2 linked regions of the Pseudobacteriovorax antillogorgiicola genome follow. Each later gene encodes a partner of the first gene's protein in a complex. Links are inferred from orthologs where the notes say so. Each region holds a gene or a part of one and is shown on either strand. Other genes may lie near its edges.

Region 1 (2,892 bases):
TTGAACATTGCATTCGGTAGAGGTTCTTTTACGACACCTTCCACTTCTATAACATCTTCTTTTGCCATATCTTCCGCTCTAACCTGTTTGAAAATTTAGGAAAAGACCCTATCTTTAATCAGAGCTGCGACACTCTACACCGTTAAAAACGGATGGGCAAGCCTTGATTAACAAATTCTATAAGCCACGATTACCGTTGCTATTTATAGGCTCTGGATCGCTTTGGAGATGCGTTCAAACACCTCTTCAGTAGACCCGTTGCCATCGACCCGAACATAAAGGCCTTCGCCCTGATAAAAGTCTAGGACCGGCTTCGTCTCATTTTCGTATACATCGAGCCGAACCCGAACCTTCTCCTCGTTATCATCAGGTCTCTGCTGCAGCTGTCCACCGCAGCGATCGCAAACCCCTTCAACCTTTGGAGGGCTGAAGTTCACATGAAACGAAGCACCACAATTCCCGCACGTCCTTCGGCCACAGAGCCGACTCATGAGAACGTCGCTATCGACATCCAAGTGAAGCGCAGCTTTTACGGGATACTGCTCTTTCAGAGTCTTGAGTGTTTCTGCCTGACTTAGATTCCTGGGGTAGCCATCCAGAAGAATCTTCTCCTCTGTAGTTGCAGCTAGCTCAGCCTTCAAAATATCGAGCAGAACATCGTCGGGAACCAGTTTGCCAGCTGACATTAGCTCGCTTGCTTTCTTCCCAACTTCCGTACCCAACTTGATCTGCCGACGCAATGCGTCGCCAGTTGATATCTTCCGAAACCCCTGCTTCTCTACTAATAGATCTGCTTGGGTTCCCTTACCAGCACCAGGGGCGCCAGTGATAACTACAATCATCGTCTCGCACCCCGTCGTCGTGGACTACCCTGCTTCATAAAAGCTTCATACCGTAAGGACTGACGATGAGCGTCAATTTGCCTAAAGGTTTCGAGTGCCACCCCAACGATAATCAAAAGACTTGTCCCACCGAAGTAGAACTGCACGTTGAAACGATCTGTTATGATCGACGGTACCAGACAGATCGCAGCTAGATAGATAGCCCCTGTCAACGTCAACCGGTTTATGACGCGACCCAAAAAGTCTGCAGTCTTAGCCCCTGGTCGAATACCAGGAATGTAGCCACCGTGCTTCTTAAGGTTCTCAGCTATGTCATCTGGCTTAAATTGAATCGACGTGTAGAAGAACGCGAAGAAGACAATCAAAGCAAGGTAAACGACATTATAAAGCCAACCACCCGGGATAAAAACGGTATTTAGAAAATTAGCAACTGGGCTACCCTCTAAAACTTGGGCTGCTGTAACTGGAATTTGAAGCAAGGAGCTCGCAAAAATTGGTGGAATGACGCCCGCAGTGTTCACTCTGATCGGTAGATGAGAGGTTTGTCCCCCGTAAACTCTTTTTCCGACCTGCCGCTTTGCGTATTGAATCGGAACTTGCCTTGCGCCTTGCTCAATGAAAACAACCCCAGCTGTTATCACAACGACGATAACCAGAAGGATTATGATCTGGAGAGCTTCCATTTCTGCCGTGTTGTACTTGCTATAAGTATTGGTAATTACTGAAGGAAGACCAGCAACGATTCCGGCAAAAATGATTAGTGAAATGCCGTTGCCGACACCTCGTTCCGTGATCTGCTCACCAATCCACATCACCAAAGCAGTACCTGCAGTAAGACTGAGTGCTGTAAACAGCAACCACCCCATTCCTGGGTCCACAACCAGCGAACCACCGCCAAATTCAGCGGTGGATAGCGTTCTTGCGATCATAAAACCCTGAATCACTGCAAGCAAAATTGTCCCGTAGCGGGTGTACTGAGTGATCTTTTTTCGCCCAGCTTCACCTTCTTTCGAAAGTGCCTCTAAATGAGGGACCACAACTGTCAAGAGCTGGGCTATGATGGACGCGGAAATATACGGCATCACTCCCAAGGCGAAAATACTAAACCTCTCGAGGGCTCCACCAGAAAACATGTTGATCATTCCGAAGGCGTTTGCTCCCTGGCTTTGGAAAAACTCCCCAAGCCTCGCTGCATCAACGCCTGGAATCGGCACGTGAACACCGATTCGGTATAAAGCTAAAAAACCAAGAGTAAAAAGTATCTTCTTCTGGAGATGATTCAAGCTCATCTCCTGAAGTGACGACGTCCGCTGTGCCACGATTAGATCTCCTCGACTTTACCGCCTGCCTTCTCAACTGCTGCTTTTGCGGAAGCACTGAACTTCTGAACATTAATTGTCAGTGCTTTTTCTAGAGTTCCGCGTCCGAGTAACTTGACGGGACATCCGGGCTTTCGTAATAGACCAGCTTTATCTAAAACTTCTGGCGTAATGGTAGACCCGGCCTCAAACCTGTTTAGGCTGTCCAAGTTTATGGGATTATACTCAATTCGGAAAGGGTTTTTGAACCCTCTCTTAGGCAGACGTCTGTACAAAGGCATTTGACCACCTTCGAAACCAGGAGCAATTCCGCCACCCTTGCGAGCTTTCTGCCCTTTGTGACCCTTACCAGCAGTCTTTCCTAGACCGCTACCAGGACCACGCCCGATTCGCTTCTTTTTCTTATTAGAGCCTTTAGCGGGCGATAAATTACTTAAATCTTTCATTTAACTTGCCTCTTTCTTATTCAGAAACCAGCTCATACTCAACAAGGTGCCTCACCTTATTGACCATGCCGCGAGTGCAATTGTTATCCTTGTGCGTTCTTTCTTGGCCAATCTTACCAAGACCTAAAGCCTTAACAACCTTACGCAGGGATTCGCTGCTTCCGATGAGGCTTTTTTTCTGGCGAACTACAATCTTTGACATTTCTTTCTCCAGTATTTGAGCGAATTAGTTGCTGTGTCTTACTTGAAGAACGTCTGCAGCCTCTTTCCCTCGTCGTGCAGCGT
Region 2 (4,660 bases), 190 kb from region 1 along the record:
GCCAATCAAGCTCTGCTTCCAGAGTTTCTGCTGAAATAGTTCTTTTGAAAGTGTTGGTTCGTCTTCGGGAAGCACGGATTCTTCGGAAACATAGAGTTTCTTCTTGGGAGCGGTGTCTTCCATATTGATCTGAGCCCACTCTCCTCCACCAACACCTTGGGTGAGGGTAGGTTCATCGCCCCCAAAAGCAGTTTTTGCAAATCTTTGTGATGCGGGTGCAGCATTCGGGAACGCTGCATCAATGGCCTGATGAACCATGACCAAGGTACGTGAGACGATGATATCATGGTCCGTTGGGATAAATTCAAAAACCCGCTTCACCAGCTCCTCCCCGTGACATTCAGTGCTTATTATGACAAAAAAGCCAAGCTTTCGTAAGCTTGGCTTTTAATTTTCCATCTGTATGAGCTTGCCCCTAGGCGAGAGGTTCAGCTCCGGGGCGACCGTGACACTTCTTGAATTTTTTGCCAGAACCACAGGGACAAGGATCATTGCGCCCAATTTTATCCAGATCCCGCTTAAATGGTTGAGCTTTTGGCTCGGTCTCGACATGCCCTGAACGAGAGCCATGGTAGATCATGCCATCATCTTCTGCATTGCCACTTGGAGCAGGAGCCGCTTGTGCGGGGCCAGCTTCAGGGTGTGCGAAGTTCATTTGCGTTGTGTCGGGCTCTTCGACTTCCAAATCTTGCTCTGTGGCTAGCTCCGGTGGAGGCATCCGTACAAGTGCTAGAGTTGTCTCGTCTTCAATGCGGCCCATCATGCTTTCGAATAGATTGAAAGCCTCTTTTTTGTATTCTTGAAGTGGGTCTCGCTGTGCATAGCCACGCAAGCGAACATTGTCTTGCAATTGATCCATCGCCCGGAGATGATCTTTCCAAGTTTGGTCAAGAATTTGAAGATAAACAAAGGCTTCCACCTTTTTCATGATATCTTCGCTAACCTTGAGTTTCTTGTCATTGTAGTGCTTAAGGACGATTTCCTGTGTTGCATGAAGGAGAGCGTCCATACTTGCATCTTCGGCATCGATATTGAGATCTAAATCCATATGGAATTCGTTGCTGAGCTCTTCTTGAATGGCCTTCATATCATACGACGGCTGATTGGTAAGCTCAGGAGAGTACTTTGCGCATATACCCTCTGTGATTCCCTCGACGGAGTCTTTCATGAAGGATAAGTCAACCGTACCGTCCAAGATGTTACGGCGACGACCATAGACCACTTTTCTCTGCTGATTCATGACATCGTCGTACTCAAGGACGTGTTTTCGGCTGGAAAAGTTTTGCTCTTCCACACGTTTTTGAGCTTTTTCGATGGCTCTTGTAACCATGGGAGAAATAATCGCTTCCCCTTCCTTCATGCCGAGCCTGCTCATAATTGCTGACAGTCGGTCGGAGGCGAAGATTCTCATGAGATCGTCTTCGAGAGAAAGGAAGAACTTACTGCGACCAGGGTCACCTTGACGTCCAGAACGACCACGAAGCTGATTATCGATACGTCGCGACTCATGGCGTTCGGTACCGATAACAAAAAGTCCGCCTACCGCTGAAACCCCTTCACCGAGCTTAATGTCAGTACCTCGGCCGGCCATGTTTGTGGAGATTGTGACATTTCCCTTTTGGCCCGCGTTAGCAATGATTGACGCCTCACGGCCATGGTTTTTCGCGTTAAGGATCTCGTGGGGAATATTGCGTTGGCGTAGTAGCGACGCCAATAACTCTGATTTCTCAACCGATACGGTACCCACAAGGACCGGCTGGCCTTGCTTTTGAGCCTTAGCAATCTCGTCGGCGATCACATTGAACTTCTCCCGTGCTGTGCGGTAGATCTCATCTTGATCATCCTGACGAGCGATGGGTTTGTTCGTGGGGATGACAACAACGTCAAGCTCATAGATTTTCTTAAATTCAACCGCCTCAGTATCAGCAGTACCAGTCATACCAGCGAGGCTACTGTAGAGTCGGAAATAGTTTTGAAAGGTAATCGAAGCGAGAACTTGGGTCTCGTTTTCAACGGGTAAATGCTCTTTGGCTTCCAGTGCACCATGAAGGCCATCAGAGTAACGTCGACCAGGCATCAATCGTCCGGTGAACTCATCAACGATGATGACTTTATTATCACGGACAACATAATCAACGTCCTTCTTAAAGACTACATGGGCCTTCAGAGCTTGCTGAACGTGGTGGAGGTACTCAATGTTAGATGGATCGTAAAGATTTTCAACCCGCAGCCTTTTCTCAAGCTTGCTGATGCCATCTTCTGTTAGAGAAACGTTCCGCGACTTTTCGTCGACTATATAGTCGCTATCCTTTTGCAAGCCAGGAATTGTCGCATTGACCGTTGCATAGATTTCGGTGTTGGTTTCTGCAGGGCCAGAGATGATGAGAGGCGTTCGCGCCTCGTCGATAAGGATGGAGTCAACCTCATCGACGATACAGAAGTTGTGATCTCGCTGCACATAGCGGCCGAGATCGGTTTTCATATTATCTCTGAGGTAGTCAAAACCGAATTCGTTATTGGTCCCGTAGGTAATATCTGAGTGATAGGCTTCGCGACGTTGCTCATCATTGAGTCCATGAACGATCAGGCCCGTAGTCATTCCAAGGAAGCCGTAAAGCTGGCCCATTTCTTCTGATTGAGTCGAAGCCAGGTAGTCATTGACGGTCACCACGTGGGCGCCTTTGCCTGACAAGGCATGTAAATACACAGGAAGGGTTGCTGTGAGGGTTTTACCTTCACCAGTTTTCATCTCAGCGATACGTCCTTCGAACAGCGCGATACCACCAACCATCTGAACATCAAAGTGGCGCATGCCAAGGGTTCTCTTCGAAGCCTCGCGGACTGTGGCGAAAGCTTCTGGTAAGATATCGTACTGAGTTGCCCCTTTAGCCAGTTTGTCTTTGAACTCTTGGGTCTTTTGCCGTAGCTCGTCGTCGCTCAGCTTCTCCAAACTTGATTCTAGTTTGTTAATGTCGTCGACGATCATACGATATCGCTTGAGTTCCCGATCGTTTTTAGTCCCAAAGATTTTCTTGGCCAGATTTAACATGCTTGTCTCGTTTTATTTATGATGCTCTTCTTGTATGTTGTTTAGACTCACTAAAACGCTGGTAAGTATACTTGCTGCGTGGCGAGAAAAAAAACCCAAAATCCACATTTACTAACAATGTGACTATAGGTCGAGAACCATTAAAGAACTTTAAGGGTTATTGACGGTGTGGCAGGTCAAAATATAGACTTATTGGATATCCAGGATGAATTTCTTGGGGTCTGAGTATCTGCCATTGACCAGAATCTCGTAGTGGAGGTGAGGTCCAGTGGATCTTCCAGTCATTCCAACGGTGGCGATTTGGTCGCCTCTCTTGACTTTTTGACCGGGTTGAACCATATTCTGCGCATTGTGACCAAAGCGGGATACAACCCCGTAGCCATGTGCAATCATGATAAAGTTGCCAAAGCCTGCCTTGGCCCCACTGAAGATCACAACTCCATCTGCAGGGGCGTAGATGGGAGTTCCCATGGGGGCGGCGACATCAATACCTTTATGCATCGTCTTTTGTCCGGTGAAAGGCGAAATCCTAGGGCCGAAGCCAGAGGTGATCCAGCCATCAACTGGTGTGGCCGACGGAATCGATGATAGGAGGCTGCGTTGCTGGCTAAGCGTCGACAAAAGCTTTTGCATCTCAAGAGCATTGCGATTGGCACGATTACCAATGCTTTGGACCCGATCGAAGACGGAGCGAAACACAAGTTTGTCCATATCGATCCCCAGGGGTAAATTCTTCTGGGCCGTGTTTTCGGTCATATTCTTTTCGGCATAGCGAAACTCTTCGGGGGTGAGAGGGCCAATGCCCGTTTTGCGAGAGAACTTCTTAACCTTGAGCTGGGTAAGATCACCTAGTTTCTCACTATAGTCCTGAACTCTCTGGAGTGAGTTTTTTACCTCATCTAGATTGCTCATAAGAAGACGGGCCTCGCCTTTGAGTCCCTGATTTTCAGCAAGTATTTTTTTGTAAGAGGTCCTGATCGAACGCAGTTCGATATAATCGAATACTAAATAGCCCAAAAGACTGGTTAGAAATAGGGACCCAACAGCCAAGGAACGTAAGGCAAACTTGGGGATCTTCAGTTGCTTGGTTTGGCTCGCATTTTCAGGGATAATTAGTATTGTCAAACGCTTCATTGCGTAGGCTCACTCCATTATTCGATTTCGACCACGAGGGCAGTAATATTATCCTCCCCTCCGCGCTCATTTGCCAGCCTTACCATACTATTGACAGAGTTTAAGCCGTTTCGACTGACAGCATTCGATAGCTCTGCATCACTTATTTTACCATGAAGACCATCGCTGCATAGTAAGAGGTAGTCATCCGACTCTAGTGCGAGGCATGAGGCATCGACGTCCTCTTCTTCCTGATATCCTACACTACGGGTGATAACATTCTTTAAGTGATGAACTTCCGCCTCCTCTGGGGTTAAAATACCAGCTCTCACCTGCTCATTCACCAACGAGTGATCGAAGGTGATCTGGTATATAAAACCTTTTCGGACCAAATAAAGCCGACTATCACCCACATGGGCAAAATATGCGTAATTATTGAAAATTTTAACCGCAGTTGCCGTCGTACCCATACCTCGAAGTGTGGGGTCTTCGAGAGAA

The links.
Region 2: the proteins of secY (region 1) and secA are in contact, whole or in part, in a crystal structure (PDB 3DIN), measured with the Thermotoga maritima proteins. The link is inferred for Pseudobacteriovorax antillogorgiicola from one-to-one orthologs. Residues at the interface, in WP_004081795.1 of Thermotoga maritima: Glu108, Gly109, Glu110, Glu111, Ala236, Glu237, Arg238, Arg239, Ile240, Thr241, Ile242, Gln243, Tyr244, Ala245, Arg246, Arg247, Val248, Thr249, Gly250, Arg251, Arg252, Val253, Tyr254, Gly256, Ala257, Ser258, Thr259, Tyr260, Leu261, Pro262; in WP_004082002.1 of Thermotoga maritima: Glu261, Ala262, Arg263, Lys300, Ala301, Arg302, Thr303, Ile304, Ile305, Leu323, Tyr324, Asp325, Pro326, Val329, Ser330, Tyr333, Ile336, Lys340, Phe345, Val349, Glu363, Phe364, Tyr374, Ser375, Gly376, Gly377, Glu393, Ile395, Thr482, Ser483.

What each region holds. Positions count from the first base shown.
Region 1 is NZ_FWZT01000001.1:192,799-195,690, forward strand. It holds secY (preprotein translocase subunit SecY), read right to left. Parts: upstream 2,162-2,892; coding sequence 839-2,161; downstream 1-838. Other genes in the region: infA (translation initiation factor IF-1), read right to left, coding at 1-68; B9N89_RS00965 (adenylate kinase), read right to left, coding at 204-842; rplO (50S ribosomal protein L15), read right to left, coding at 2,164-2,607; rpmD (50S ribosomal protein L30), read right to left, coding at 2,624-2,809; rpsE (30S ribosomal protein S5), read right to left, coding at 2,834-2,892. UniProt on the Escherichia coli protein: The central subunit of the protein translocation channel SecYEG. Consists of two halves formed by TMs 1-5 and 6-10.
Region 2 is NZ_FWZT01000001.1:382,766-387,425, reverse strand. The notes cover bases 216-3,387. They hold secA (preprotein translocase subunit SecA), read right to left. Parts: upstream 3,050-3,387; coding sequence 416-3,049; downstream 216-415. Other genes in these bases: B9N89_RS01935 (M23 family metallopeptidase), read right to left, coding at 3,239-3,387; B9N89_RS01945 (hypothetical protein), read right to left, coding at 216-321. Outside these bases: more of B9N89_RS01945, read right to left, coding at 1-215; more of B9N89_RS01935, read right to left, coding at 3,388-4,183; B9N89_RS01930 (Stp1/IreP family PP2C-type Ser/Thr phosphatase), read right to left, coding at 4,201-4,660. UniProt on the Escherichia coli protein: Required for protein export, interacts with the SecYEG preprotein conducting channel.